Regions from separate parts of the Actinomadura meridiana genome, predicted to be linked through region 2. Evidence: riboswitches for the same ligand, from Rfam matches in the RefSeq annotation. Region 2 holds a riboswitch; the other holds the start of a gene.
The links. A riboswitch is a leader RNA that binds a small molecule or an ion and turns the genes downstream of it on or off. The one in region 2 is predicted to bind thiamine pyrophosphate.
Positions count from the first base shown of each region.

Region 1 (14,679 bases), on a different contig from region 2:
GCAGCAGGGCTTGTTCACGCTCGTCCGCGACGATGAAAGCGCGGTCGTGACCGACACGGTCGAACGCGTCACCGGCCACCCCGCACGCCCCCTGGAGACCTTCGCCCAGGAAAACGCGCCCCTCTGGCGTGATCGGTAAGGCATGGCCAGCGGCGTGTACCCGATCATCGACTACCGGGACGCCCCCCCAGCATGATCGAGCGCGGTCGACGACGCGCGGGCCCTGACCGAACGCCGTCCAAACAACGCCGCCCAGCACCCGGACCGCCACCGCCCGGCGCTCAGGCCCCCGCAGCCCGCACAGGCCTGGGCGCCGTGGCGATGAGCACGCGACGAAAGTCACGAACAGCCGCACGCTGCCGCTGGTCACCGGGGACGGCGTCCAAGAGCACCCGCCCCACCTCAGTGGTCAGTTGCGTCCGGTAGACGGCCGGGACCATGTCGAGCACGGTCGCGGCCTGCCGCATGCCCCGATCGGTCCCGCCCTTCACGATGGCGCACAACGCCCCGAGCGCGACCAGAACTTGGAGTGCTTCCTTCGGGCGCGGGCGGGTGGAAGCCCTCAGGTCACCCGCCCGCGTCTGGAGGAGCGAGGACTGACACCTGGAGCGTTAAGTCTGGACGAGCGGTCGGTGGGTGTTCTGGGCGCAATCTGACGAGTCTGTGTCAGGTAGTGCCCTTTTGGCTGGCTCTTGGGTGACGGCGATCCATAGCGTGGTGGCTCGGCGCGGGAGGAGTGCGATGGCAGTCATCACCGAGCTGTACACCTATCCGGTCAAAGGGTGTGTGGGTGTTCCGTTGACTGAGGCGGTGTTGGGGGAGGCCGGATTGGCGTACGACCGTGCCTTTATGGTGATTGGTGAGGACGGGGTGTTTCGTAGCCAACGCCGGGATCCGCGGCTTGCGGTCGTCCAGCCCGAGGTCAGCGCGGATGGGGCGCGTCTTAGCCTTTGTGCTCCGGGTGCGGACGTGCTGAATGTTGATGTCGATCTGGGCGCTGCGCGGAGTGGCGTTTGGTGTGACGTTCTCCGTGGTGCGTCCGGGGAAGCTCGCGGTGGGGGATGAGGTCATCGTTGTGGCTTGGGGAGAGTCGGAGGCCCGGGTTCGGGGGGATGGCTGATCGGTGCCTGGAGCGCCCCCGCTGGGGGTTGGGCGGGGGCGCTCTGGGGTTGGTCAGGCGCCGGGGGAGAGGGGGAGGTAGACGCGGTTGCCGGAGGCTTTGAATTCGTTGGACTTTTCTTGCATGCCTGCGGTGAGGGCGTCCTGGTCGGTCAGGCCGTGTTCGTCGGCGTAGCGGCGGACGTCCTGGGTGATTTTCATGGAGCAGAAGTGCGGGCCGCACATGGAGCAGAAATGCGCGGTCTTCGCGGGGGCCGCCGGGAGGGTGGCGTCGTGGAACGCGCGGGCCGTGTCCGGGTCTAGGGAGAGGTTGAACTGGTCTTCCCAGCGGAAGTCGAAGCGGGCGTCTGAGAGCGCGTCGTCCCATGCCTGGGCGCCCGGGTGGCCCTTGGCCAGGTCGGCGGCGTGGGCGGCGATCTTGTAGGCGATGACGCCCGCCTTGACGTCGTCGCGGTCCGGGAGGCCGAGGTGCTCCTTGGGCGTGACGTAGCAGAGCATCGCGGTGCCGTACCAGCCGATCATGGCGGCGCCGATCGCCGAGGTGATGTGGTCGTAGCCGGGCGCGATGTCGGTGGTCAGCGGGCCGAGGGTGTAGAACGGGGCGCCGTCGCACCACTCCTGCTGGAGGTCGACGTTCTCCTTGATCTTGTGCATCGGGATGTGTCCCGGGCCCTCGTTCATCACCTGGTTGTCGAACTCGGCGGCGATCTTCGTCAGCTCGCCCTGGGTGCGCAGCTCCGCGAACTGCGCCTCGTCGTTGGCGTCGGCGATGGAGCCGGGACGCAGGCCGTCCCCGAGCGACCAGGTGATGTCGTAGGCGGCGAAGATCTCGCACAGTTCGCGGAAGCGCGTGTAGAGGAAGTTCTCCTGGTGGTGCGCCAGGCACCACGCGGCCATGATCGAGCCGCCTCGGGAGACGATGCCCGTCTTGCGCCGGGCCGTCAGCGGCACGTAGGAGAGGAGGACTCCGGCGTGGACGGTCATGTAATCCACGCCCTGCTCGGCCTGCTCGATCACCGTGTCGCGGAAGACGTCGAAGGTCAGCTCGGCGGGGTCGCCGCCGACCTTCTCCACCGCCTGGTACAGCGGGACGGTCCCGACCGGGACGGGCGAGTTCCGCAGGATCCACTCGCGTGTGGTGTGGATGTCCCGGCCCGTCGACAGGTCCATGATCGTGTCGGCGCCCCAGCGGGTCGCCCACGTCATCTTCTCGACCTCGTCGTCGATGGACGAGGCCACCGCCGAGTTCCCGATGTTCGCGTTCACCTTCACCAGGAACTCGCGGCCGATGACCATCGGCTCGATCTCGGGATGGTTGATGTTCGCGGGCAGCACCGCGCGTCCGGCGGCCAGCTCGTCCCGGACGAACTCCGGCGCGACGCCCTCGCGCAGCGCCGCGAACTCCATCTCCGGGGTGATCTCCCCGCGCCGCGCGTACGCGCGCTGGGTCACGGCGTCGCCGCTCGCCCGGCGCGGACGTCGCGGGAGGCCGTCGAGAGCGGGCGCCCCGGGACGCTCCGCGCGGCGCCCGTCGTCCTCGGGACGCGCCGCGCGGCCCTCGTACGGTTCGGTGTCGCAGCGTTCGGCGATCCACAGCTCCCGCAACGGGGGCAGCCCGGTGCGGACGTCGGGCTGCTGGACGGGGTCGGTGTACGGCCCGGACGTGTCGTACAGGACGACGGCGTCACCGCTCGTCAGCCGCACTTCGCGCATCGGGACGCGGATGTCGGGACGCGAGCCCCGCAGGTACGTCTTGCGGGCGGATGGAACCACAGGTTCGGTCATGACGACTCGATCTCTCCCTACGCCGGCATTACCCGGTCAGGTTCATGCGGTCAGCGGCCGTCCCAGCCGCTATCTCAGCCCGGTTCGCCGGACCCCCGCGATCTGTCGTCGTCGACGCTAACCCGCCGCACCCCGGTTGCCGCAACCGCCGTCCATGGGGTACGGGGATCTCAGGACCGCACCACCAACGGCAGCGCCAGCGTGAGCGTGCGCAGCGGTTCCGGGGTGGACGGCGACCGTTCCAGCCGTGCGTCGCCCTCGCCCGTCGCCGTCCGCAGTGATGCGGACTCGCGTCCGTCGACGCCGGTGACGACATGCCGGTCGCCGACCCGCCGGGTGGCGCCGAGAAACGTTCCGCCGCGCGCGTGGAAGGACGGCTCGTCCCGCCCCCTGAGCGTGCCGAGGAGTGCGCCGTCCGCGCCGAACACGCGCGTGACGCGGCGGCCGAGGGCGGGCCGCTTGACGACGAGCAACCGCCCCGCGTGGCGGTCGCGCAGCACAACGGTCCGGCGTCCGCAGGAGACGGCGAGGAGGGCGCCGCCGCGCTGGTCGTGGAAGCGGCCCGTGCCGTCCAGCAGCACGTGGTCGGCCCTGGCCAGCGGGTTGCCCGGCGGTGGTTCGACCTCCTTGCCCGCGTCGTCCAGGACGCGCCACGGCGCCCCGAGGTGTTCCGCGACCGCCGTCCGCGCTGCCGGAAGCCATCCCGGAGGGAGAGATCGGTCACGCAGCAACGGGGCGGCGTCGTCGTCGATGTCCACGACCGCGCCGACGCACGCGGCCGCTTCGGCGTCGAACCAGACCGTCCAGACCGGATCGGTGACGGGCCACACGATCCCCATCGCGCACACGGAACCCGCCGGGACGGACACCTCTCGCGCGCCACGGCGCAGGACCAGGCCCTTCCGCCCGATCGTCACGACGAGCCGCGTCCGGTGGATCACGAACGCCCACGCCGCCGCGGCCAGGGCGACGAGCACGCCGCCGTACACAGCGACGTCCGACAGCAGGCCGAGCACGCCGAGCGCGAGCGCGGCGAGACAGGCGCGGAACGGCCACCGGTAGGCCCGTCTTCCGAGCGTGATCCGGAGCTCCGGCGAGGCGACGGACACGGGCAGCCCTCCGTGATCGAGATTGCAGAACTATAGGGCGAACCAGCCGTCTCCACGGGAAGCGTCGATCCGCCGACGCCAGCCGGGGCTTTCACAATCCTTACCGATAGGGTCAGGATCAAGGGGGAGCAGGGAGGCGAGTGCGTCGGTGAGCACACAGCAGGAAGCCCCGCAGGACCGGATCCTCACGGTGCCGAACAGCCTGAGCCTTGCCCGGCTGGTGGGCGTCCCGCTGTTCCTGTGGCTCGTCCTGATCGAGGCGGACTGGTGGGCCCTCGCCCTGCTGGTCCTGGCGGGGCTGTCGGACTGGGCGGACGGCAAGCTGGCGCGGGTCCTCAACCAGACCAGCAAGATCGGCGCGCTGCTCGATCCGGCCGCCGACCGGCTCTACATCCTGGCGACGCTGATCGGGCTCACGATCCGCGACATCATCCCGCTGTGGCTGGTGGTGCTGCTCGTCGCCCGCGAGGTCGCGATCCTGCCGATCGCGCCGATCGTCCGGCGGCTCGGGTACAGCGGGACGCTGCCCGTCCATTTCATCGGGAAGGCGGGCACCATGTGCCTGCTGTACGCCTTCCCGTTGCTGTTGCTGGGCGACCATGACGGGGCCGCGGCGACCACCGCGAAGGTGATCGGCTGGTCGTTCGCGATCTGGGGCGCGGGACTGTACTGGAGCGCGGCCGCCCTGTACTGGATCCAGACCCGGCAACTGGCGGTGGCCGCCCGCGACGGGTCCGGCCCGCCCGGTGAGCCGCCCGGTGAGCCGCCCGAGTCCGGGCCGTCCGGTCCGTCCGGCGAACAGGAGGGAGCGGAGACCCCCCGATGAAGGCCGTCGTGATGGCGGGCGGCGAGGGGACGCGGCTGCGTCCGATGACCGCCAACCAGCCGAAGCCGCTGCTTCCCCTCGTCAACCGGCCGATCATGGAGCATGTGCTGCGGCTGCTGAAACGGCACGGGTTCGGGGAGACCGTCGTCACCGTCCAGTTCCTGGCCGCGCTGATCCGCAACTACTTCGGCGACGGCGAGGACCTCGGCATGTCGCTGAGCTACGCGACGGAGGAGGTCCCGCTCGGCACGGCGGGCAGCGTCAAGAACGCCGAGGAGGCGCTGCGCGACGACCGGTTCCTGGTGATCTCCGGGGACGCGCTCACCGACATCGACCTGACCGACATGGTGCGGTTCCACGAGCGCAACGGCGCGCTCGTCACGATCGGGCTGAAGCGCGTCCCGAACCCCCTGGAGTTCGGGATCATCATCGTGGACGACGACGGCCGCGTCCAACGGTTCCTGGAGAAGCCCACGTGGGGGCAGGTGTTCTCCGACACCGTCAACACCGGCATCTACGTGATGGAGCCCGAGGTCCTGGACCACGTCGCGGCGGGTGAGCCGGTCGACTGGTCCCACGACGTGTTCCCGGCGCTGCTGGACGCGGGCGCCCCCCTCTTCGGGTACGTCACCGACGGCTACTGGGAGGACGTCGGCACCCATGAGAGCTACTTCAAGGCACAGGCCGACCTGCTGTCCGGGCAGGTCGGTGTCGAGCTGGACGGGTTCGAGGTGTCGCCCGGCGTGTGGGTCGCCGAGGGCGCCGAGGTCGACGCCGACGCCGTGCTGAAGGGCCCGCTGTACATCGGCGACTACGCCAAGGTCGAGGCCGGGGTGGAGTTGCGCGAGTACACCGTCCTCGGCAGCAACGTGGTCGTGAAGGAGGGCGCGTTCCTGCACCGCGCGACCGTCCACGACAACGTGTTTGTCGCGTCGTCGGTGAACCTGCGCGGCTGCGTGGTCGGCAAGAACACCGACGTCATGACCGGCGCCCGCGTCGAGGAGGGCGCGGTCATCGGCGACGAGTGCGTGATCGAGGCCGAGGCGTTCGTGTCCAACGGCGTGAAGGTCTACCCGTTCAAGACGATCGAGGCGGGCGCCGTCGTCAACACCAGCGTGATCTGGGAGTCGCGCGGACAGCGCAGCCTGTTCGGGCCGCGCGGCGTGTCCGGGCTGGTCAACGTCGAGATCACGCCCGACCTCGCGGTGCGGCTCGCCAGCGCCTACGCGACGACGTTGAAGAAGGGCTCGACCGTCGTCACCGGACGGGACGTCTCCCGCGCCGCCCGCACCCTGAAACGCGCGGTGAACAGCGCGCTGACCGCGTCCGCGATCAACGTCCGCGACCTGGAGGCGACGCCGCTGACCGTCGCCCGGTTCGAGACGGGCCGGGAGGAGGCGGTCGGCGGCATCTACCTGCGGACGACGCTCGGCGACCCGCAGGGCGTCGACATCATCTTCCTCGACCCCGGCGGCGCCGACCTGTCGCAGGCGGCGCGGCGCAGGCTGGAGCGCGTGTTCGGCAGGCAGGAGTACCGCCGCGCGTTCCCCGGCGAGATCGCCGAGCTGACCTACCCGCCGCGCGTCGTCGAGACCTACACCCGCGACCTGCTGCGCCGCGTCGACATCAGCGGGGTCCGCGAGGCCGGGCTGAAGATCGTCCTGGACTGCGCGGGCGGCGTCGCGTCGCTGGTGCTGCCGAACCTGCTCGGCGCGGTCGGCGTGGACGTCCTGACCCGCAACGCCGGGCTGGACGAGGCCAACCCGACCGAGACGCTCGCCGAGCGGACCCGCGACCTGGAGCGGCTCGGCGAACTGGTGTCGTCGTCGCGGGCCGCGTTCGGCGTCCGGTTCGACCCGGTGGGGGAGCGGATCTCCCTGGTGGACGACAACGGCGAACCGGTCGACGACGACCGGGCCCTGCTCGTCATGCTGGACCTGGTCGCCGCCGAACGGCGCGGCGGCCGCGTCGCGCTGCCGGTCACGACGACGCGGGTCGCCGAACAGGTGTGCCGGTTCCACGGCGTGCGCGTCGAGTGGACGTCCACCTCGCAGGACGACCTCACCAAGGCCGCCGAGAAACCCGGTGTGATCTTCGCGGGCGACGGGCGCGGCGGGTTCCTGATGCCCGAGTTCAGCGGCACCGTCGACGGGATCGCGGCGTTCGTCCGCCTCGTCGGCCTGGTCGCCAGGACACGGCTGACCCTGTCGCGGATCGACCGCCGCATCCCGGACGCGCACCTGTACCGCCGCTCCGTCCCCACGGCGTGGGCGGCCAAGGGCGGCGTGATGCGCCATGTCGTGGAGGCCGCCGGGGACCGCACGGTCGACACCACCGACGGCGTCCGCGTGGTCGAGGACGACGGCCGCTGGGTCCTGGTCCTCCCCGACCCGGCGGAGGCCGTCACCCACCTGTGGGCCGAAGGCCCCGACGCGGACACCGCCCAGGCCCTCCTGACGGAATGGTCCGCGGTCGTCGAACGCGCGGGCAGCTGACCCCGCTGCCCGCCGTCAGTCGACGGGGACGTCCTCGGGCGATCCGGCCGCGATCTCGGCGAGGACGTCCAGGGCCCGAGCGAGGGTCTCCAGCGGCGGCGACGCGAGGCCGACGCGGACGGCGCGGGGTGCGGCGGCCGTTCCGGCGGTGAAGGCGGCGGCGGGGGTGACGGCGATCCCACGGCGCGCCGCAGCGGCGACGAAGGTGTCGGCGCGCCACGGTGCAGGCAGCTCCCACCAGCAGAAATACGACGGTGGGCCGTACCCGGCGGCGTCCGGGAGTCGGTCGGCGGCGAGGCGATGGCGGGTCGCGGCGTCGGCGCGTTTCGCGCGGGTCACCGCCTCGACTGTGCCGTCGGCGATCCAGCCGGACACCGCCGCGAGCGCGAACCCGGTCGGCGCCCACGCGCCGGAGCGCAGCGCGGCGGCGACACGCCCGTACAGGTCGGCGGGCGGGACGGCGAACCCGATCGTCAGGCCCGGCGCGAGACGCTTGGAGAGGCTGTCGACGACGACCGTGCGCCGCGCGGCCAGGGACGCCAGCGGCGCGGGACCGTCCTCGGGGAGGAACGCCCACACACGGTCCTCGATGGAGTGGAGGCGGAGCCGCTCCAGGGCGGCGCCCAGTTCCGCGCGGCGGACCCACGGCATCGTCGTCCCGGTCGGGTTGTGGAGCGTGGGCTGCACGTACACCGCGCCGAGCGGCGCGGCGCGGTGCGCGTCGGCGAGGGCCTGCGGAATCATCCCGTGCTCGTCGGCCGCGACCGGGACGAGCGTCACTCCGAGCCGGGCCGCGATGCCCCTGACCACCGGATACGTCAGCGCCTCGACCGCGAGCCGCCCGCCCGGCGGCACGAGCGCGGCCACGACTCCGGCGATGGCCTGGCGCCCGTTCCCCGCGAACAGGACGCCGGACGGGTCGGGCCGCCACCCGGGCACGGCGAGCAGTCGCGCGGCCGCCTCCCTGGCCTCGGGGGTGCCCGCGACGCCGGTCGGCCCGAGCGCGCCCTGGAGGACGTCCGGGCGCAGCAGCCGTTCCAGCCCGGCAGCCAGCAGCGCGGTCTGCTCGGGCACGACGGGGGAGCTGAGTTCCAGGTCGACGCGCGCGTCGCCGGGCTCGGTCAGCGCCTGGACGGCCGGACGGTCGGCCGCGCGGACGAACGTCCCACGGCCCACCTCGCCGACCACGATGCCCCGCCGCCCCAGCTCCCGGTACACGCGGCTCGCCGTCGAGACCGCGATGCCGCGTCGTCGCGCGAAGGCGCGTTGCGGGGGCAGCCGGTCGCCCGGCCGGAGCCGTCCCGTGGCGATGTCGGCGGCCAGCTCGTCCGCGACCCGCCGGTAGTCGTCCACCGCACCCCCGATTGCACCGAGAACAATCTCATTATTGCACTGAGCTTACTCGGACATCTACTCTCGGGGCATATCGACGACGTCAGGAGCGCAATGATCTCGACCAGCGCCATGGTGGCCATCGCGGTCTTCGCCCTCGGGCTCGTGCTGACCCCCGGACCCAACATGATCTACCTGGTGTCGCGGTCGGTGACACAGGGCCGCCGCGCGGGACTGATCTCGCTCGGCGGGGTCGCCGCCGGGTTCCTCGTCTACGTCACCGCCGTCACGGCCGGTGTCACCACCGTCTTCACGCTCGTCCCGCAGATCTACACGACGATCAAGGTGGCGGGCGCGGCGTACCTGCTGTGGCTGGCCTGGCAGGCGGTGCGGCCGGGCGGGACGACGGCGTTCGCCCCGAAGGACCTGCCCGCCGACCCGCCGCGCCGCCTGTTCGCGATGGGCCTGGTCACCAACCTGCTCAACCCGAAGATCGCGATCCTGTACGTGTCGCTGCTGCCGCAGTTCGTCGACCCGGAGCGCGGGCACGTCGGCGTCCAGATCATGCTGCTCAGCCTCACCCAGATCACCATCGCGATCACCGTGAACGCCCTCATCGTGCTCGGCGCGGGCGGCATCGCCGTGTTCTTCGCCCGGCGGCCCGGCTGGCAGCGGGCCCAGCGTTACCTGATGGGCTCCGCGCTCGCCGGGCTCGCCGTCCACCTCGGGTTCACCCGAACCGCCGCGCCCTGACCGCCCGCGCGGTCAGACCGGGATCGGCACGCGATCCTCCTCCTCCCGCGCCGGAAGCGGCGAGGGACGGACGCGCAGCACACGCGCCGCCCAACCCGGCAGCCACCAGTTCCAGCGGCCGAACAGCGACACCGCCGCCGGGACGAGCAGCGCCCGCACCACGGTCGCGTCCAGCAGGATGCCGAGCCCGAGCCCGGTCGCGAAGATCTTCACCTCGACGACGGGCGCGGCGGCCAGGGAGGCGAACGCGAGGAAAAGGATCAGCGCCGCGCTCGTCACCAGCCGTCCCGTCCGGCCGAGACCCGCGACGACCGCCGTCTCCGTCGAGCCCGTCCGGTCGTACTCCTCACGCAGCCGGGCCAGGATGAACACCTCGTAGTCCATCGACAGCCCGTACAGGAACGCGACGACCATCGCCGGGACGAACGACGCGATCGACCCGGTCGCGGAGATCCCCCAGAACAGGTCGCTCCCGTTGCCGCGCTGCCACACCAGGACGATCGCGCCGAGCACGGCGGCCAGCGACAGCAGGTTCAGCAGCACCGCCTTGAGCGCCAGGAGCAGCGACCGGAACGCGCGGGCGAGCAGCACGAACGTCAGCAGGCAGACCAACGTCAGCATGAGCGGGAACGTCCCGTACACCTTGGCGACGAAGTCGATGTCGTTCGCGGTCTCGCCGCCGACCTGCGCGCCCGGGGGAACCGCGTCGCGGATGGCGTGGACGAGGTCCTTGCCCGCGTCCGTCCCGCCCTCGTCGACGGGCAGGACGGTCACCAGCGCCGACCCGTCCCGCCGCCACGCGGGCCCGGAGGGCGCGACGACGGCCTGCACGGCGTCCAACGAGCGCAGCTTCGTCGCGGTGGCGTCCGGGTCGGCGCCGCGCGGCAGCAGCACGTCCACCGGGGTCAGGACGCCGGACGGCACCCCCGCGCCGCGCAGGTCGGCGAGCCCGTCGTAGGCGGCCCCCGACTTCGCCAGGGCGCGGCTGTCGGCCTCGCCGAGGTTCAGGCCCAGCGTGGCGGACGCGAGCCCGCCGAGCACGGCCAGCGCCGCCACCGCCGCCACGACCCGGTACCGGACGACGCGCCGCGCCCAGCCCGTCCAGGCCCGGCCCGCGCGGGCCCCGTCGCCGCGCCACCGGGGCGCGATCCGGTCGAGCGCCGGACCGGCGGTGACGAGCAGCACCGGCAGCAGCGTCAGCGTCACCAGCGCGCTCACCGCCGGGATGATCACACCGCCGTACGCGACGCTGCGCATGAACGCGACCGGGACGACGATCATGGCGGTGAGGCCGATCGCGACGGCCGCCGCGCTGAACACCACCGCGCGCCCGGCGGTGGCCATGGCCCGCCGCGTCGCGTCCTCGGTCGACAGGCCCCGCGCCCGTTCCTCCCGCCACCGCGTCACCAGGAGCAGCGAGTAGTCGATGGCGACGCCGAGGCCGATGAGCGCCACCACGAACTCCACCATGAAGTTCACGTCGGTGACGCCGGTGAGGGCGTAGACCAGCAGGAACGACGTCAGGATCGACACGACCGCGATCAGGAGCGGCACCACCGCCAGCACCGACCCGAACACGAACACCAGGACGACGAGCGCCCCGACCCCGCCGATGACCGTCTCGGTGAGGACGCTCGGGCCGTCGCTGCCCGCCTCGTCCGCCAACCCGTCCACGCTGGTGACGCGCAGCGTCGCGCCCGGCGGCAGCAGCGGCCGCATCGCCTCGGTGACCGGCCCGGCCGGGTCGGGTCCCTCGTCGAACTGGCTCGCCCCCGGATCGACCTTCGGATAGACGAGGCCGTAGACGACCCGGCCGCCGTCACCCGTGAACCGGGCGTCGCCGGTGTCGGCGTACGACACGACCCGGCCGTCGAGCCGTTTCCCGGCCGCCGCGAACGCCGCGCCCAGGTCGCCGCGCACGGCGGGCGTGTTCGCCGTTGTCCCGGCGGGCAGCGTCACCACCGGGATCAGGGGTTTCGCGTCGCCACCCGTCCCGTAGGCCGACACGATCGCCGCGTTGGCGTCCCGCGCCGCCGAGCCCGGTGGCGCGAAGTTCTCGACCAGGCGGTCGGGCACGTTGAGCGCCGCGAACGCGCCCGCGCACGCCGCGACGAGCCACACCAGGCTCACCAGCAGCCGGTGCCGCAGCACGAATCCAGAGAATCTGTCCATGCGCCCATGGCAACGATCCGCTCTGCGGACGCCGTGTGAACGGTCTTGGAGATCCCTGTGAACCCGGACGCGCCACCGGACTCACAGCGATCTCTAAGAGGCCCCACAGAAGCCCCTCAGTGCGCCCGTGCCGCCCACCGGACAGACTGGACACCGTGACCCCCACCAAGATCCTCGTCGTGGACGACGAGGCGTACCTCGCCGATCTGGTCGCCACCGCGCTCCGCTACGAGGGCTTCGAGACGGCCGTCGCGGGGTCCGGCGCCGAGGCGCTCGCGAGCATCCCGCGCTTCGGGCCCGACCTGATCGTCCTGGACGTGATGCTCCCGGACGGCTCGGGCCTGGACGCCTGCGCCCGGCTGCGCCGCGACGGCTACGAGGCCCCCGTCGTGTTCCTCACCGCCCGCGACGCCACCGAGGACAAGATCAAGGGGCTCACGGTCGGCGGCGACGACTACGTCACCAAGCCGTTCAGCCTCGCGGAGTTGATCGCGCGGATCCGCGCCGTGCTGCGCCGCACCCGTCCCGGCGAGCGGGAACGGTCCCGGCTGTCGTTCGCCGACCTGGAGATCGACGAGGACACCTACGAGGTGCGGCGCGGCGGCGTGCTGGTCGACCTCACCCCCACCGAGTTCAAGCTGCTGCGCTACCTGCTCCTCAACGCGGGACGGGTCCTGACGAAACGGCAGATCCTCGACCACGTGTGGCAGTACGACTTCGGCGGCGGTGACGGCGTCGTCCAGACCTACGTCAGCTACCTGCGCCGCAAGCTCGACGACCGCGACCCCCGCCTCATCCACACGGTGCCGCGTGTCGGCTACATCATCCGCATGCCCCGGGAAAGCTGATGTCGCTGCGCAGGCGCATCGTGCTCACCCAGCTCGGCCTGCTCGCGCTCGGCCTGTTCATCGCGGGCGCGTCCAGCTTCGCCGCGATCTACGGCTGGAAGAACGACAACGAGCACCGCCGCATGACCGCCGTGGGCCGCGAGGCCGCCACCCTGTTCGCCGAACGGAACACCACCGGCGAATGGTCGCGGCTCCCGGCCGCGACCGGGCAGCTCGCCCGGCTGTGGCGCGCCGCCGGGGAGGGCGGCGGACTCCCGGTGTTCCTCCAGATCCGCCGCGCCGACGGCACGGTCGTGGACACCGTGTCGCTCGCCGGGACGCCGCCGCTGCCGGACGACCTGCGCCCCCGCCGCGCGTCCCCCGACAACGTCGACGGGGAACGGTTCGTCCGCACCGAGTCCGAGCCGCCGAGGGGCGGCGGCCCGTTCAAGCCCGACGGGCTCAACTGGATGGTCCGGACGGCCTGGGTCCCCGGCGGGCAGTACTACCTCGTCACCGCGATGCGCACCACCGAGCAGGACGAGTTCTTCGGCCGCACTCTCGGCACCCAGATCCTCGTCACCGCGCTCGTGCTCGCCGGGGTCGGGCTGCTGGTGTGGCGGGCCGTCCGGTGGGCGACCCGACCGCTGGAGGAGATCGCCTCGACGGCCGCCAGGATCGGCGACGGCGACCTGTCCCGCCGCGTCGCGGTGCCCGGCCCGAAGACGGAGGTGGGACGGCTCGCCATCGCCCTCAACGGCATGCTCGGGCAGATCGAGGCGGGGTTCCGGGAGCGCGAGGCGTCCCGGGATCGGCTGCGCCGGTTCGTCGCCGACGCGTCCCACGAACTGCGCACGCCCGTCGCGACCGTGCGCGGCTATGCCGAACTGTTCCGGCGCGGGGCCGCCGACCGTCCCGAGGACCTCGCGAAGGCGATGAGCCGCATCGAGTCCGAGGCCGAGCGGATGGGCCGCCTCGTCGACGAGATGCTGCTGCTGGCCCGCCTCGACCAGGGCCGTCCGCTGGAGCGCGAACCGGTCGACCTGGCCGCGCTCGCCGCCGACGCCGTCGCGGACGCCGTCGTCGTCGACCCCGACCGCCCGCTGACCCTGGACGCCGACGGAGAAGTCATCGTCACCGGCGACGCCGAACGCCTCCGCCAGGTGCTGGACAACCTGCTGACCAACGTCCGCCGCCACACGCCTCCCGGCACGGCCGCGACCGTCCGCGTGTCAGTGCACGACGCGGAAGCCGTCCTGGAGGTCGCCGACGAGGGGCCCGGCATACCGGACGACGACCGCGCCCGAGTGTTCGAACGCTTCTTCCGCGCCGACCCGTCCCGGTCACGCGACCGGGGCGGCTCCGGGCTCGGCCTGTCGATCGTCGCGGCCGTCGCCACGGCGCACGGCGGCCGCGCGTCCGTCGACACCGCGCCCGGCGGCGGCACCGCCGTCACGGTGGCGCTGCCGTGCTGATCCCGCGTTCCCTCCCCTGATGGGGCCATGATGGGGCGGTGATCACAGACGACGACCGGGACGGATGGCGGCGGCCCGACGCGTCCATGTCGCTCCTCGCGGACCTGTTCGCGGGCAAACTCCTCGACCACGGCTACGCCGAGGCCGCCGCGCGCCGGGCCCGCTCCGGCGACCCCGCCCCCCGCCGGGGCCGCCTGCGGGGCGGCGGCGTGCTGCTCGTCCTCGTCCTCGCCGGGACGCTGATCGCCGTCGCCGGGGCCGAGGCGCGGCAGGGCGAACCCGTGGCCGCCGAGCGGCGCTCGCGGCTCATCGACGCGATCCACGCCCGCACCGCCGAGACCGACGCCCTCCAACGCCGCCTCGGCCGCCTGCGCGCCGACACCGAACGCCGCCGCGCCGCCGCCCTCGCCCGCAGCGAGTCCGGCCGTGGCCTGCGACAGTGGCTCGCCACCGTGACCGCCGAAGCGGCAGCCACGCCCGCCGCCGGAGAGGGCCTGGTCGTCACCCTCGACGACGCGCCCCGCGACGACACCGCCGACAGCGGCGGCCGCGTCTACGACCAGGACCTCCAGGTCCTGGTGAACGGGCTCTGGGCGGCGGGCGCCGACGCCATCGGGATCAACGGGCAGCGCCTCACGCCCACGACCGCGATCCGCGCCGCCGGGAAGGCCATCCTCGTCGACTACCGGCCGCTCGGCCGCCCTTACGAAGTGACCGCGCTGGGTGACCCCGGCCGCCTCCGCGACAGGTTCACCGGATCGGCCGCCGACCTGCGCCTCCGCGACC
Region 1 covers NZ_BAABAS010000004.1:297,288-311,966, forward strand. Annotated here, with positions in the region: gene ABD808_RS05305 (NmrA family NAD(P)-binding protein) at 1-139, shown strand, start outside; gene ABD808_RS05310 (hypothetical protein) at 282-467, opposite strand; gene ABD808_RS05315 (MOSC N-terminal beta barrel domain-containing protein) at 742-1,065, shown strand; gene thiC (phosphomethylpyrimidine synthase ThiC) at 1,174-2,904, opposite strand; TPP riboswitch at 2,900-3,013, opposite strand; gene ABD808_RS05325 (hypothetical protein) at 3,075-4,013, opposite strand; gene clsA (cardiolipin synthase ClsA) at 4,162-4,839, shown strand; gene ABD808_RS05335 (sugar phosphate nucleotidyltransferase) at 4,836-7,334, shown strand; gene ABD808_RS05340 (aminotransferase-like domain-containing protein) at 7,350-8,687, opposite strand; gene ABD808_RS05345 (LysE family translocator) at 8,781-9,419, shown strand; gene ABD808_RS05350 (MMPL family transporter) at 9,432-11,591, opposite strand; gene ABD808_RS05355 (response regulator transcription factor) at 11,747-12,439, shown strand; gene ABD808_RS05360 (sensor histidine kinase) at 12,439-13,893, shown strand; gene ABD808_RS05365 (DUF881 domain-containing protein) at 13,932-14,679, shown strand, end outside.
Region 1: another riboswitch for thiamine pyrophosphate. It lies ahead of thiC (phosphomethylpyrimidine synthase ThiC); the one in region 2 lies ahead of ABD808_RS28040 (purine-cytosine permease family protein).

Region 2 (14,679 bases):
GCCCGCGCGGGCTGGCTCCGATGGCGGGACGAGATCCCGACCCGACCCGTCCGCCCCGGCGGCAAGAACCCGCTGGCCCTGCGCGTCCACCTGGACGACGGTTCGGGCTTCGACCTGACGGAGGCGGGCACCAAGAAGGGTCTCGCCGTCTACGTCGTCCGCGACCCCGCCGACGTACCCGGCGTCGCGTCACTCGGCCCCGACCCCCTGAACGACACGTTCACCCCCGAGGCGCTCGCCGCGATCGTCGGCGGAAAACGAACCCAGATCAAGGGCCTCCTCCGCGACCAGAAGGTGATCGCCGGAATCGGCAACGCCTACTCCGACGAGGTCCTGCACGTCGCGAAGATGTCCCCCTTCAAAATCGCCGCCTCACTGACCGAGGACGACGTCGCCACCCTCCACAAGGCCATCGTCACCACCCTGCAAGACGCGGTGGCCCGCTCCCGCGGCCTGGAGGCACAGGACCTCAAGGGCGAGAAGAAGACGGGCCTACGCGTCCACGGCAAGACAGGCCAGAAGTGCCCCGTCTGCGGCGACACGGTCCGCGAGGTGTCGTTCGCGGACTCGTCCCTCCAGTACTGCCCCACCTGCCAGACGGGCGGCAAGCCACTAGCCGACCGCCGCATGTCCCGCCTGCTGAAATAGGGTGCTTGCCCTGACGACCTGGATTAGCGCGCCAGCTAACGCAACTCTGCCGTCAATCGGTTGATGTATGCGGGAGCCACAGTCCGAATCGTGTCTTCCGGGATGTCGCCTTTATGGGCTGCGACGGCGAGATCTACGCCGGGCGTCCGTGCGCCACCGAATAGATCTCGAAGCAATGTGATTCCATTTTCGGTGACACTGCTCACGCGCAGGTCCTGGATGAGGGAATTGAAGGTCGCAGCCACTTGCTGGGCAGGGACGGTGGCCATGATGCGATAGACGTCGCCCGCATCCTTGTTGGTGAGGCGATCTGGGTGAGTGCTGACCCGGGCAAGCCGCTCGCCGATCTTGTAAGATTTGGCTACCAACAGGGCAGCGGGCCCCGCGACCTTGGCGGTGATGCTGCGCGTGTCTGCTGGATCGAGGCTCCGGATGGCCATTGGTCCGCAGTCGACGGCACAAACCTCCAGTCCGGCGACCCAACGTGCGGTCATCTTGCCGTGCGGAGGAATCTTGGCGCTTCTGCTACCAATATTATCCGCGAGATCTTTACCGACAAGGATGTCTAATTCGATCGGAATTCTCTTGTCACCGACACGCTCGGTACGCACCCATAGGCCCGGTTGGCTGGCCTGCATAAGGTCAAATCCGGCCGCCCGTAGCGCTTCGTCCAGCTGTGGGTGATCACCCAGCAGGGCCGGGTCGATGCTCAGGTCGGCGTCAGAAGTAAATGGGGCGTTGCGCATGGTGGCGTCAGGCGTGCGTAGGTAGACAGCCTGGGCCCCGACGACGGTGAGTGCCTCCAGATGTGGACGCAGGGCGGTAAGTCCGTCGAGGAGCACGCGCCGTGCGGCGACGACTAGGTGATCTCGGTCAACGCCTTCAGGGACTGCGGAGATGACTAACTCCCTTTCCGGACACGGATCTTGCCATGGGTTGCGCTTGGCCTCGGGGTTCGGTATCGGCGCAGCCCCGTGACTGAGGCATGGTCACCACGTGGTCGAGACTGAGCAAGCCTTGGCGAGCTTTCGCCGAGTCTTGATTCCCAAAGGTAGATCATAGGGTAGACGGCCCTGATTAAGTAGGCAGACGGTCCGCACGCCACTCTTTCGTATTGCCCTGCATGTAGCTAAGGACAGCTTCGCCCTCTGCGGGCATTCTTCCGGGGCCAGATAGGCAGTCCAGAACGATCTGACTCAAAGCCACGTGGCGCACCCCGCCACGGTCCACGGTCCGTTCGAAGACCACCGGGTCGTGGGCTCGCAGCAGAAGCACATCGGCCCCTTTGTCGACGCGCAACAGGCCGAGTTCGTCTCCAATCTCGTCAGGCAGACGCGGCGCACTGGCGGGATGATAGAGCATCAGCTGTCCCCCCACGGCCAAGGGCGCCACCGCGCGCGCGGCATATGAACCAGTAAGGGCTATCCATTCGCTGTGTTCCGTTAGCATGGCGGGTAGCGCCTTGAGTACCGCGTCGATGCCGTTCGGGGCTACCATGCCGACGTAGGAGTTGTGCCGCAGCAGGTCGTAGTGCTCAGCGCGAAGGCGCAGGAGATCAGGCCAGTCCACTTGAGTGATAACCCGGCCATCGCGCCGGATCAGTCGTTGCTCCTCTAGGGCTTCTACAAGTCGAGAAACATAGGGCAAGCTGAGCCCAGTCACCCTAGCGAGATCCGTGGCTCTGTAGGGCGGGGTGACGTCGGTCAAGATCCGTACAAGCCGAGCAGCCTTGGCCCCAGCCAATGTCGTCCTGCTGCTTCTGGTGGCCCTCGAACGCGGAGCACGGCTCGTGCCCTGGGCGTAGATGGCGATGGCAGGCCTGGAGACACGCAGAGACACGTTGCCGGTGAGGTCAATGTATCCGATGTTGTAGTCCTGCAAGAGCCGTCGGACGCGTGGTGTGATCCAAGGGGCGATCACCAGAAGGTTCGTGTAGTTGCTCACTTGCCGCAGCAACTCCAACTTGGGGAGCAGTTGCTCGTCCACGAGGCGGGGGGAAACTCTACTTCTCAGATCGACCATCACCTGCGTGAAGACGCTGTCGCCGTCTGCCTTTACTTGGATCATGACATCGAGGCGTCGCCTCGTGCTTCTGACCTCCTGCGAGGCTGGCTGGACGGTGACCTTCCAGTCGGGGCCGAGCAGGTCACGCAGGACCGCCAGCCCCTGCTCAAGGAGTGAGTCTGGGGTCAGGGCATCGGGCTCCGCCAAGGGTTCCACCAGGTCATCATGGCAGAGAGAACACCAAGCTTCCGGGTAAACTTGCCCATGACGCCAACTTTCTTCATCGAGGCAAGTGCAGGATCCAGGCAAGTTATCCCCGGAGCGTCACTTGCCTGTGACGGACAACATGCGCTTTGTGTGGGTTGAAGGCGGGCTACGCGCGGGCAGTCGTCTCAGTCATAGCCACGCTGTGGGACGCGGCGGCGCGTTTGCGTAGACCCCAAGGGAGGGAAGAAGACCGGCCCGCGCGTCCACGGGATGACCGGCCAGAGATGCCCGCCTGCTGAAGTGAAAGGTCAGCCCACCGCGACGGCCTCGATCTCCAGCAGCCACGACTCGTCGTAGATGCCGGTGATGATGATCGTGATCGCCGGCCGGTGGTCCCCGAGGACCTCGTGCCGGATCCGGCTGTTCGCCTCGCGGTGCCGCCGGTCGGACAGGTACACGGTGACCTTGGCGAGGTTCTCCACGGTCATGTCCGCGGCGGCCAGCACGGCCCGCACGTTCTCCCAGGCAAGGCGGCACTGCCCGTCGAAGTCGGCGGGAACGTCGCCCTCGATGGTCCAGGGCGGCTGACCACTGATGAACAGGGTCCGCTCCGCACCTCGAACCAGCGCGGCGTGGGCATAGGCGGGTGACGATTCCGGCAGTTCGGCGGGATCCACGGAGTCGATCGAGAGGGTCATCGCGCTCCTCGCAAGCGATGGGGAGGCGCCCATGATCGCAGACCCACGACGCTCTCACCCACCCGTCGCACGGCGACGACGGCGAGCGAGATCGAAGGCTGCGCGACCTGGATCTAGATCCGTACGTCGTCGGGGTCAGAACTCGTCGAGGCCGCCGACCTGGCCGATGGTGAAGATGTGCCGCGTCGCGGCGCAGATCGTCTCCAGGGTGTGGATCGGCGTGCCCTCGGTCGAGTAGGAGGCGCGCAGCACCTGGACGACCCATTCGCCGGGGTCGAGCTGGAGCGTTTCGGCCTCGAAGAGGGTCGCCGGGCGCGAGGTGAGCGTCTCTTCCGCATGCCCGAAGGCGTAGCCGAGCGCGACGATCGCGGCTTGGAGGGAAGGTCGGACGAACTCCGGCTCGGCGATCCTCGTCCCGGTGAACAGGTCGGCACGGAAGTAGGAGGTGGCGACGCGGACGGGCACGTCGTTGGCCGTCATCATCTTGCGGCGGGCGAGGACGTCGTCGCCGGGGTCGACGCGCAGGCATGCCGCCACGTGTTCGGTCGCGGGCTCGTTGCCGATGTACAGCATCCGGCGGCCGGGCGTGATGCCCTGCCGCTCGGCCTCGGTCAGGAACAGGGACGCCGAGCCGCGGGTGGCGGGATCCGTGGGCAGGGCACGCTGGACGATCACCGAGGGCGCCTGGCTGACCGGTGCGGCCGGGGCCTTGGCCACCGGCCCTTTCCGCATCTGCGAGACACGGCCGGGTGTGACGCCGAGCACCTTGGCGATGTCCTCCAGCGTGTGACCGGCCTCGCGGGCCTCAGCGATCGCGCCGCGGCGGATCCGAGCGGCCTCCTCGGTGAGGCCCTGCTGCTCGGTCATGGTGCGGCTGATCGCCCGTGCACGCTCGATCGGGTCGGCGATGGCGGAGATGTCCCGCAATGTCCTTAGATCCACGTGATCGACTCCGGTTTTCGCTGGCGAACTTTAGGGCCCCTATTGCTCGCGTGGCCTGGGCGTTCTAGCCTCACCCCGAGACGACTTTAGGCCCCCTAAAGTCCTTCACGTCGAGGGGTGTCCCATGGGTACAGGCATGTCCGGCCGCGCGGACCAGTCTCCTACAGGGGGGATCAAGGCCGCAGCGTCCCCCCTCGACCGGACCAAGGCCCGGCTCAAGGCGGAGTTTCCAGGCTGGTCCATCATCCACTCCGACCGTGGCCGGTGGTGGGCTATGCGCGGGCCCCTCGACCGCGAAGACCTCAGTAGGGAAGCGTCTGTCGACGCGGACACGGCGGAGGAACTCGCCGAGCGGATCCGGGCGGTCAGCCGTGGCGCCCTGTGACCGGCTGCCCGACGACACGGCCCGAATCGACCCCGTCCCGATCCGGGTCGCGGAGGCGCGGCGGATCGAGGCGCGGTATGGGGGCGTGGTGTGGTTCGGGTACTTCACGCGGGGGTGGTGGGCGCTGGTGGACGAGGCCTACCTCGTCGAGGGCGCGACCCCGGACCGGTTAGGCGAGGCCATCATGGCCGTCCGGCGCCGCGTCCGAAGTGCAGCCCCTCCGCCACCGTGGTGAGCTACTCCAACTGACGGCGATCCATGCCCAACCTTGCTGGCGTTCCGAACCAGGGGTGGGACGGGTCAGGCCCCGGCGGGGCCGGGGCCTGACGGGGTTGTGAGGCGAGCCGGAACGGGGATGGCTCGGTCAGCGGACCTTGGGGACGTTGCCGAACAGCGGGCCGATCTTTGACCAGCGGTTCAGCTGGCAGCCGTCGTCACGGGTGAACTTCGTGTCGATCGGCTTGCCCTGCCAGGTGCCCTTGACCGTGGCGATCTCCGGGCCGCCGTAGATCATGGTGCAGGGCTGGTTCTCGGGAACGGGTTTGAAGGGGTCCTTGACCTTGGTGAGCGCCGCGCAGGCGGCGGCGGCCTTCGGATGGTCGCCGCTCGGCGGCTCGCAGCTCAGGGTCCAGGACTTGGCGGGTGCCTCCTTGGAGGCTCTTACGTTGATCGTCAGCGTGTTCGCCGGTGCGGAGGGCTTGACGGACGTCGTGCCCTGGGGCGCGCCGGCGGGATTTCCGTTTGCCTGTTCGTCGCCGCAACCAGCCAGGGTCAGGAGCATGGCCAGTCCGGGCGCCGCGAACAGGAGCGTCCGATACCGCATGCGTGATTCGACGCAGGGGTGCTTCGCGCGGTTCCATGGGGGTGTGATGAATTTCGGGGACGACGTGCCGGCGGTGGGAGCCGCTGAGGTTCCGCAGGACGGATACCTCCTGGACGTCCGGGAGCAGGACGAGTGGGACGCGGGCCACGCGCCCACGGCGGTCCACATCCCCATGGGGCAGCTCGGCGACCGGGCGTCGGAGGTCCCCCGCGACCAGGAGGTCTTCGTGATCTGCCGGTCCGGGGCGCGGTCCGCGCAGGTGACGGTGGCGCTCAACCAGGCCGGCTGGCTGGCCAGGAACGTCGACGGCGGCATGAAGGGCTGGGCCGAGCTGGGTCGTCCGATGGAGGCCGAGGGTGACGGGACCCCGTACGTCGCCTGACGGCGGGTGCTCCAGTGATCAGTTCCGGTTTGAGTGATCTATGCCCTTTTTAGGGCGGCCGACCGGTTGTACGATCGGCGCGACCGATACCCGCGGGAGCTCGGGCCACAGCCGGGCTGAGAGGGCGACCTTCGAGGCGTCGCCGACCGCATGAACCTGTCCGGGTAATGCCGGCGTAGGGAGCGTGTCCCGTGACGTCCAAGGTCGATCGGCGCTCGGACGAGCGTCCCCGCAACGAGGCGCCGCTCACGCTCGACGAGCCCGCGGCGAAGATCCTTGGTTTCTGGGATCAGAGCGCCTTCTGGGGGAACCTCGGGGTCAGCCTGCTCGCGTTCTCCGGGGCGTACACCGTCCTCGCGCCGAACGCGGACGGCGTGCCGACGCTGCCGATCATGGCGGGCATCGTCGCGATGGCGGTGGGAACGGTCCTGGGCGGGCTGATGCTGGGCCTCGCCGCCGTGCCGGGGGCGCGCACCGGGCAACCGGCGATGGTGCTGCTGCGCGGCCTGTTCGGGGCGCGGCTGTCGTACGCGCCGACCGTGCTGAACATCGCGCAACTCGTCGGCTGGGGCACGTTCGAGCTGATCGTCATCGCGGATGCGGCGCGCGAGCTGTGGGACGGCGTGCCGCGCTGGAGCTACGTGATCGCGGCCGGGGCGATCACGACGGTCCTGACCGTCTGGCCGCTGGGATCGGTGCGGTTGCTGCGCCGGTACGTGACCGTCGCCGTGGTGATCGCACTGGTGTACTTCTACGTCCAGCTGCTGCGCGAGCCGCTGCCCGATCTGACCGATGGGTCGTGGGGCGGGTTCTGGCTCGGGGCGGACGCGGCGCTCGCGGTGTCGATCTCCTGGGTCCCGGTCGCCGCCGACTACACCCGGCATTCCCGGACGGAGCGGGCCGCGTTCGGCGCGGCGGCCGTTGGATATTCCGTTACGCAGATCGTCGCGTACGTCCTTGGGCTGCTGGCGTTGGCGATCGTGGCGGGCGACACGACCAAGGTGTTCGATCCTTTCCTCAACGTCACGCTCGGCGTGGTGTTCTTCGCGATCTTCGTGTTGCGGGAGGCGGACCAGTCGTTCGCCGACACCTACTCGACGGCCGTGTCGATCCAGAACCTCGTGCCGCGCGCCGACCGCCGGGTGCTGAGCGTCGCGCTCGGCGTCCTCGTCACGGTCCTCGCGCTGGCCCTGGACATTGGCGACTACGCCGGATTCCTGTCACTGATCGGTTCGGTGTTCGTGCCGATGCTCGGCGTGCTGGCCGCCGACTTCTTCCTCGGACGGCGCCGCCGCGCGGACGGGTGGGATGTGTCACGTGCGGCGCCGTCCCGCTGGGGCATGATCGCCGCCTGGGCCGCCGGGTTCGTGGTGTACCAGCTCATCAACCCCGGAACCGTCGGCTGGTGGGCGGATTTCTGGGCGGACGTCCAGGACGCTCTGCACTTCGCCCCGCACACCTGGATGAGCGCGTCGGTGCTGTCGTTCCTCGCCGCGGGCCTCGCCGCGCTCCTCGTCGGCAGACTTACTGGAAAGTAAGGTTTCTATGTCGGCCGCCAGGAGGGGGAAACTTTCGGCGTAAGTTGCCCGGCGGCGGCCGGGAGTCCGGTGGCACGATGACAGACGTGCATCACCACGTCCATGACCCGATCGCGCGCGCCGTCATCGAGAGCGCCGCCGACGCCATCGTGGCCGTGGACCAGCGGCACCGCGTCACCGTGTGGAACCCCGCGGCCGAACGGATGTTCGGTTGGAGCGCCGAGGAGATGGTCGGACGGGTGCCCCCGATCGTCCCCGCTGAGCTGAAGGCCGAGCACAACGCCGTCCAGGAACGGCTCCTCACCCGGCGCGGCGACGGCGAGAACGGCGGCGAGAACGGCGAGGACGTCCAAAGCGGCGGGAACGGGAAAGGCGAGGTCGAGGGCGGTCAGATCTCGATCGCGACCCGCCGGTTCCATCGCGACGGGCGCCTCATCGACGTCCGGATCGACACGAGCCTGCTGAAGGACCCGTCCGGGACGCCGCTCGGCTGGGTCAGCGTGTACCACCCGGTGGACGAGGACGAGATCGTGCAGCATCACATGACGGAGCGGGCCCGGCTCGTCCGGCGGCTGAACGACATCGTGGCCGACCTGAACGCCGAACTGGACCTCGCCGTCGTGCTCGACCGGATCACCGCCGCGCTGATCGAGCTGACCGGCGCCGACGCGGGCGGGTTCGTGCGGATCGAGGGCGACCGGCTGCGGCTGGTGAGCATGTCCGGGTTGCCCGAGCATATTCGCGGCACGTCCGCCGATCTGCGGTCGAGCCTCGTCGGCGAGCTGCTGAGATCGGGCAAGACGGTCAAGCTGGCCACCGGAGAGCAGCGGCTCGGCGACCTGATCTGGGCGGAGCTGCGCGGGCTGCACTCGATCGCGCTCGGCCTGTCGTACTTGCAGAACCGTCCGTACGGCGCGCTGTACGCGCTGTTCTCCGGCCGCAAGATCGGGCACACCGAGCTGGAGCTGCTGGAGCTGCTCGCCGGGCACGCCGGGGTCGCGGTCGGCAACGCGGTCGCGTACGCGGAGGTCGTCCGGCAGCGGGCGCACGAGCGCGCGGTGATCGACTCCAGCGCGGACGGGATCGCCGTGCTCGACCGCGACCTCGTCGTCCGGCAGTGGAACCCCGCCGCGCACACCCTCACCGGCATCGCGCCCGAGCACGCGCTCGGTCGGCCGCTGCCGTTCGACATGCCCGCGCTCGGCGAGATGCTGACGTTCCGGCTGGAGTCGGGCACGTGGCTGAACGTGCTGGCCGCCGAGATCGAGGAGACCGGCGAGCTGGTCGTCGACTTCCGCGACGTGTCGGAGGCGAAGTCCCTGGAGGAGGCCAAGGACCTGTTCCTCGCCACCACCAGCCACGAGCTGCGCACGCCGATCACGGTCGTGCAGGGGTTCGCGTCCACGCTGGTCAACCGGTGGGACGAGCTGTCCGACGTGGACCGCCGCGCCGCCGTCGCCACGATCGCCGAACGCGCCCAGTCGCTCGGACGGCTCGTCGAGCACCTGCTGCTCGGCTCCCGCGCGGGCGCGGACGAGCTGGCCGTGACGATCGAGCCGTTCGACCTGACGCGGGTGCTGGAGGGCGTGGTGGCCGGTTTCCGGTCGCTGTCGCCGCTGCACCGGGTCGAGTTGGAGGTCGCGCCTGATCTGCCGTCCTGCCAAGGGGACGCGATGGCGACCGACATCGTCCTCGGGCAGCTGCTGGAGAACGCCTTCAAGTACTCGCCGGACGGCGGGACGGTCAGCGTCCGCGCCGTCCGGGAGGGTTCCGGCATCGTGGTCACGGTGACCGACGAGGGCATCGGCATCCCCGACGGCGACCATGAGCGGATCTTCGAGCGGTTCGTCCAGGGGGAGGCCGGGGACCGCAGGCGGTTCGGCGGCATCGGGCTCGGGCTGTACATCGTGAAGCGGCTCACGGAGGCGCAGGGCGGGTCGATCTCCGCCCATCCGGCCCGGCACGACAAAAGTGAGAGATATCACAGCGACTCGCCGGGGCAGGATGACGCTCGCCGGGTGGAGTCGTCCGGAGGGCTCCCGAATGTCCTGTTGCGTGCGGCGGAAGCGCGCGGACCAGCAGGTGGCGCCCACGCGGGGCACGGAACCAGCATGCGCCTCGTGCTGCTCGCGGCCCGCTGAACGGCCTCGCGCTCATGGACCAACGCGATTACCCAGAGTGGTGAAGGACTGTCCGCAGGGCCCTTCCAGGACCGTTTTGACCAGGCCTTTCGGTGATCTCGGCGGGTGACGGGGTTGGCTTCCGACCGGAGTAGGGGTTGACTCCTGCGGGAAAGTACGGTGTCCACGGGGTGCGGTGGACGAAACGCGCGCGCGAGGAGTAAATCCGCCGTTGGCTGGATAGATCCTTGGATGGTTGCCGTTCGTGACCGGGATTCAGAGCCAGAGGTGATCACCGTGACCGGATGGCCGGTGACTCGTTGTAGAGGTGGCGAAGTGAATCGGTCGGGTTTCCGGTCCCGCCCAACAGGGCATTTCGGACGTACCGGAAGAGCGGCGACGGGTCCCGTCCGAGTCGAGAAACCACGGGGAGGTGAGGGCGTCGAGCGTCGTACTGCTCCCACACGCACCGTCCAGCGTCGCGGTCGCCCGTAAACGCCTCAGCTCCGAGCTGGTCGACTCCGGCGTCTACGAGGACATCGTGGACGACGCGAGCGTCATCGTGAGCGAGCTGCTCAGCAACGCCCTCCGCCACGCGCGGCCGCTGCCGTCCGGCCAGGTCAGGGTGTGCTGGGTGCGGCGCGGCGACGTGCTGGAGCTTGAGGTCAGTGACGGCGGCGCCATGACCGAGCCACGCCGTGGCCCCGGCACGCTGTCCTCGCTCGGCGGGCGCGGCCTCGGCATCGTCGAGGCGCTCTCCGACGGATGGGGCGTCCGTCACGAAGACGGCTCCACGACCGTGTGGGCCGTCCTGCGCACGTTCAAACCGTCCGCCACCAACGGGGCGTCGGCGCCCGCCGTGGCACCCGCCACCATCCCTGACCTGGCCGATTTCCCCGATCTGCTGGACGAGCCTGACGACGACCGCCGCGACGGGACCAGGAACGCGACCGCGCCCAGCCGCGCCTACCCGGCCTGACCGAAATCCCAGGAAATTCCCCGTTTATGGGGCGCACTCTGGAAGAACCACCGCAGACCTTGTATGGTCCTCAGACAGCTCGGGCGATGTCGTGCCCCCGTCGACACCGCCCGAGCTGTTCTATGTCCTGATGTCCGTACGCCCGTGTTCTGTGTCTCGGCGTTCTAGGTCCCGGTGTTCTGTGTCGCGGTGTTCCAGAGTTCCGGGGTGTCGCGGAGAAGCGGGCAGGACATGCAGCGCGGGCCGCCGCGTCCGGTGCCCAGCTCGCTGCCCGTGATGCGGATGACCTCGATGCCCGACGCCTCCAGTTGGGCGTTCGTCTCGATGTTGCGCTCGTAGGCGACGCAGAGCCGGGGCGCCACCGCGAGGGTGTTGTTGCCGTCGTCCCACTGCTCGCGCTCCGCGGTGACGGGATCGAGCCCGGTGTCGATCACCTTGAGCCGGTCCAGGCCCATCGCCTCGGCGGCGGCGTCCAGGAACGGCCGGGGCTCGGCGACGCGCAGTTCGCCGCCGTCGAGCGTGACCGCCCAGGCCGTCAACGAATGCGCGACCGGCGGATACATCACGACCGTGTCGACGTCGACCATGGTGCAGACCGTGTCCAGGTGCATGGTGGCGCGCTCCTGGGCGATCGGGACCGCGAGGACGGTGTGTGCGAGCCCCGCCTCCGTCACCTGGCGGGCCAGCCGCTCCACGCCCGCCGGGGTCGTCCGCTCCCCGGTGCCGACGGCGATCACGCCGGGGCTCAGCAGCAGGACGTCGCCGCCTTCGAGGTGTTCGAGCGTCGGCTCGTAGATCGGCCGCATCCCGGCGAAACGCGGATGGTGCGCGTAGACGAGGCCGAGCAGGTCCGCCTCCCGCCGCCGGGCCTCCATGGCGAGGCTCGTCACCGCCACCCGGTCGCCGATCCACGTGCTGTTGTCGCGGGTGAACAACAGGCCGGGCAGCGGGTCGATGATGAAGTCCAGGCGGTCCATGAGGCGGTAGACGAGGCCGTGGCCCGCCTTCAGCTCCTCGTGCGCCAGGCCCGCGATCAGCGCGTGCGCGAGCCGCTCGGGATCGAGGTCGCGCAGGTACGACTCGACGACCCGGCGGAGCTGGTCGCCGAGCCGCAGGTCCACGACGGCGTCCGCGATGGCCTGCTCGCGGGCGGGCTCGTACTCCAGGGCGTCCTGGAGAAGCTCCACCACGTAGAGGACCTCGACGCCGCGTGACCGCAGCGCTTCCGCGAAGGCGTCGTGCTCCTCCTGCGCCCGGCCCGCCCACGGGATCGCGTCGAACAACAACTTGTCGCTGTTGCGCGGGGTGAGCCGCTTCAACTCCGCGCCGGGACGGTGCAGAAGGACCGTCCGGAGCCGCCCCACCTCGCTGGTCACCCGATGTTCGTTCACCCTCCGCAGTCTAGGTCGTGTGATCATCCGGGCCCCGGCCTGTGCCACCATGCCCTGTGCAACCATGAGAGGGGTGCCCGGCAGATCGGCGGCGCTGCCGCTGCACCTCACGTCGGCGACGTTGCTGCGGGTGTCCGCCGAAGGGGTCGCGACGGCGCTGGTGCTGACCGTCCAGGCGCGCACCGGGGACGCCGCCACCGCCGGGTACCTCCAGACCGCGATGACGCTCCCGTACGTGGTGAGTGGGCCCGTCCTCGGGAACCTGCTGGACCGGGTGGGACGTCCACGCCGCATCGCCGTCCCGCTGGCCGTCGGATACGCCGCCGCCACCGGGCTCCTCCTCGTCACGGCCGGACGCTCCCCGCTGGTCCTGGCGTTGTGCGTCGCGGCGGTGATCGGCTGCACCGAACCGATCGTGGTGGCGCTGACGAGCCTGCTGCCCCGGTTCGTGTCCCCGGCGCGGCTGTCCCGCGCGTACGGGCTTGAGGCGTCCAGCTACAACCTCGCGGGCATCGCGGGCCCCGGCCTCGCCGCGGGACTCGCGGCCCTCGCGGGCGGCCAGTACGCCGGTACCGCCGTCGTCGCGGTCGGGCTGCTCGGCGTCCTGACGCTCCCGCTGCTGCCCTTCCCCGGCCCGGACGGACCCGCCGCGCCGAAGGCGGGCCTCGCCTCGATGATCACGGGCGGGCTGGTCGTCCTGGGCGAGGGCCGCGTGCTGCGCGCGCTCACGGTGGCGACCACCCTCGCGTGGATGGGCTTCGGCGGCGTCGCGGTCACGGCGGTGCTCCTGGCCGAGCACATCGGCGCGGCGCCGAGCGCGGGCGGACGTCTCCTCGTCGCGATGGCGGTCGGCTCCCTGATCGGCTCCCTGGCGTCGAGCCGCTGGCTGGCGCCCAAGCACGCCGAACCCGTGATGCTCGTCGGGCTCGTCGCGTTCGGCGCCTCCCTCGCCGCGCTCGCCGTGACACCGACCACGGCCTGGGCGACGGCCGCGTTCGTCGTGGCGGGCGTCTGCGAGGGCCCGGTGTTCGCCGCCACGCTGATGCTCCGCCAGCGCGAGGCGCCCCCCGACCGGCTCGGCCAGGTCAACACCACGGCGGGCAGCCTCAAGATCGGCGCCTCGGCGCTGGGCGCCGCCCTCACGGCCGCGTCCGCCGACGCCATCGGGGCCACCGGCCTCATCCTGGCGATCGCCGCGTTCCAACTGACGGGAGCCGCCGCCGGGCTGCTCCTGCTCCGTCTTCCCGCAGGTCAAAAACCGATCGACGCCGTGGAATCCGAGACGTAGCCTTCGGGCATGACCATGGCAGTCGGCACCCGGACGCTCGCAGGCCTCAGCCTGCTGAGCGCGGTTCCGACTGCCCTCCCGGCATCGGCATTCGCGGCCGTCGGCGGCGCGCGAAGCTGACCCCTCTCCGTCCCACCCTTCGGAGAACCAGCGGAGAGGCGGCAGCGCTAGAACGTGATGCGGTGTCTGCCCCGGTAGCGAGGCCGCCTCCGGTCCACCGCAATCGCGGCGGACAACAACCCCGCGAACCCGCCGCTGGACGTCACCAGGGCCCAGATGAGAGTTTCCCTGATCACTGGGCTAACCCCCACCGTTCAGCCTTGACTTCACGGCCATGAGCGCATCCGTGATGCGGGCCGCCTCCGCGAGCGGGGCTTGGCGGACGGTGAAGAACCACAACCGCCCGCCGTCATCCTCCCGGGGGTTCACCGTGATGACCTCGGCGAGGCCGTCATCACGGGACACGCGGAGCCCTTCCGAGGTCGTCTCCGCCGTGTATCCGTGGGCGCGCAGCACGCTGCCAAGCGCGTACAGCGCGGGCATAGCATCTGGGGTCATGGGTCGAGTCGCCTCCACGGGCGGTCGGTCCGTAGGCCCCGACACGGCGCGCTACCGCCGTGTCGGGGCCGCTCACTCCCCACCATGCGCTTAGTTACGCAGAGTTGAGAAGAGAATAGAAACGCAGCGAACGGAAGCATTGCGTCCCGTTCCGTACCGTTACGACATGGCGCAGCTTGATGGCATTGAGCCGCTACGGGACCAGCTAGTGGCGGTGATCGCTGCTCGGATCGCATCTGGCGAGTACCGGCGCGGCTCGAAACTGCCCACCGCCGCGCAGCTCGCCGACGAGTTCGACATCTCCGCTCGAACCGTCACGGACGCGATCGCCATCCTCCGCGAGCAGGGTCGAGTCATCGGTGTCCGTGGGAGAGGCGTGTTCGTCAAGCCGGAGGACTAGCCCAACGCGCGTCGTGTGGCTGTGCACGACCCTCTATGTGCGCGACCTTCTACAGGCCCCGGGGCTCGACAGGTTCGGGCAGGCGATGGACCGGGCAGAGGCGGGCGACAACACGGCCATGCTGCTGCGCGGGGTCAAGCGCGACCAGGTGCGGCGCGGGCAGGTCGTCAGCGTACCGGGCGCGATCCGGCCGCATCTGCGGTTCCGGGCGCGCGTCCGGGTGCTGACCGCCGACGAGGGCGGACGGAGTCGGCCGTTCTTCCACGGCTACCGGCCGCAGTTCCACTTTCGGACGACGGACGTGGTCGGCGGCGTC
Region 2 covers NZ_BAABAS010000020.1:432,593-447,271, reverse strand. Annotated here, with positions in the region: gene ABD808_RS28085 (Fpg/Nei family DNA glycosylase) at 1-648, shown strand, start outside; gene ABD808_RS28080 (hypothetical protein) at 684-1,490, opposite strand; gene ABD808_RS28075 (helix-turn-helix domain-containing protein) at 1,726-2,868, opposite strand; gene ABD808_RS28070 (RidA family protein) at 3,168-3,557, opposite strand; gene ABD808_RS28065 (GntR family transcriptional regulator) at 3,693-4,499, opposite strand; gene ABD808_RS28060 (hypothetical protein) at 4,624-4,884, shown strand; gene ABD808_RS28055 (hypothetical protein) at 4,871-5,119, shown strand; gene ABD808_RS28050 (SSI family serine proteinase inhibitor) at 5,249-5,707, opposite strand; gene ABD808_RS28045 (rhodanese-like domain-containing protein) at 5,754-6,089, shown strand; TPP riboswitch at 6,172-6,288, shown strand; gene ABD808_RS28040 (purine-cytosine permease family protein) at 6,281-7,627, shown strand; gene ABD808_RS28035 (sensor histidine kinase) at 7,705-9,768, shown strand; gene ABD808_RS28030 (ATP-binding protein) at 10,181-10,726, shown strand; gene ABD808_RS28025 (arginine deiminase) at 10,891-12,117, opposite strand; gene ABD808_RS28020 (MFS transporter) at 12,191-13,405, shown strand; gene ABD808_RS28015 (hypothetical protein) at 13,706-13,963, opposite strand; gene ABD808_RS28010 (winged helix-turn-helix domain-containing protein) at 14,130-14,363, shown strand; gene ABD808_RS28005 (EF-Tu C-terminal domain-related protein) at 14,401-14,679, shown strand, end outside.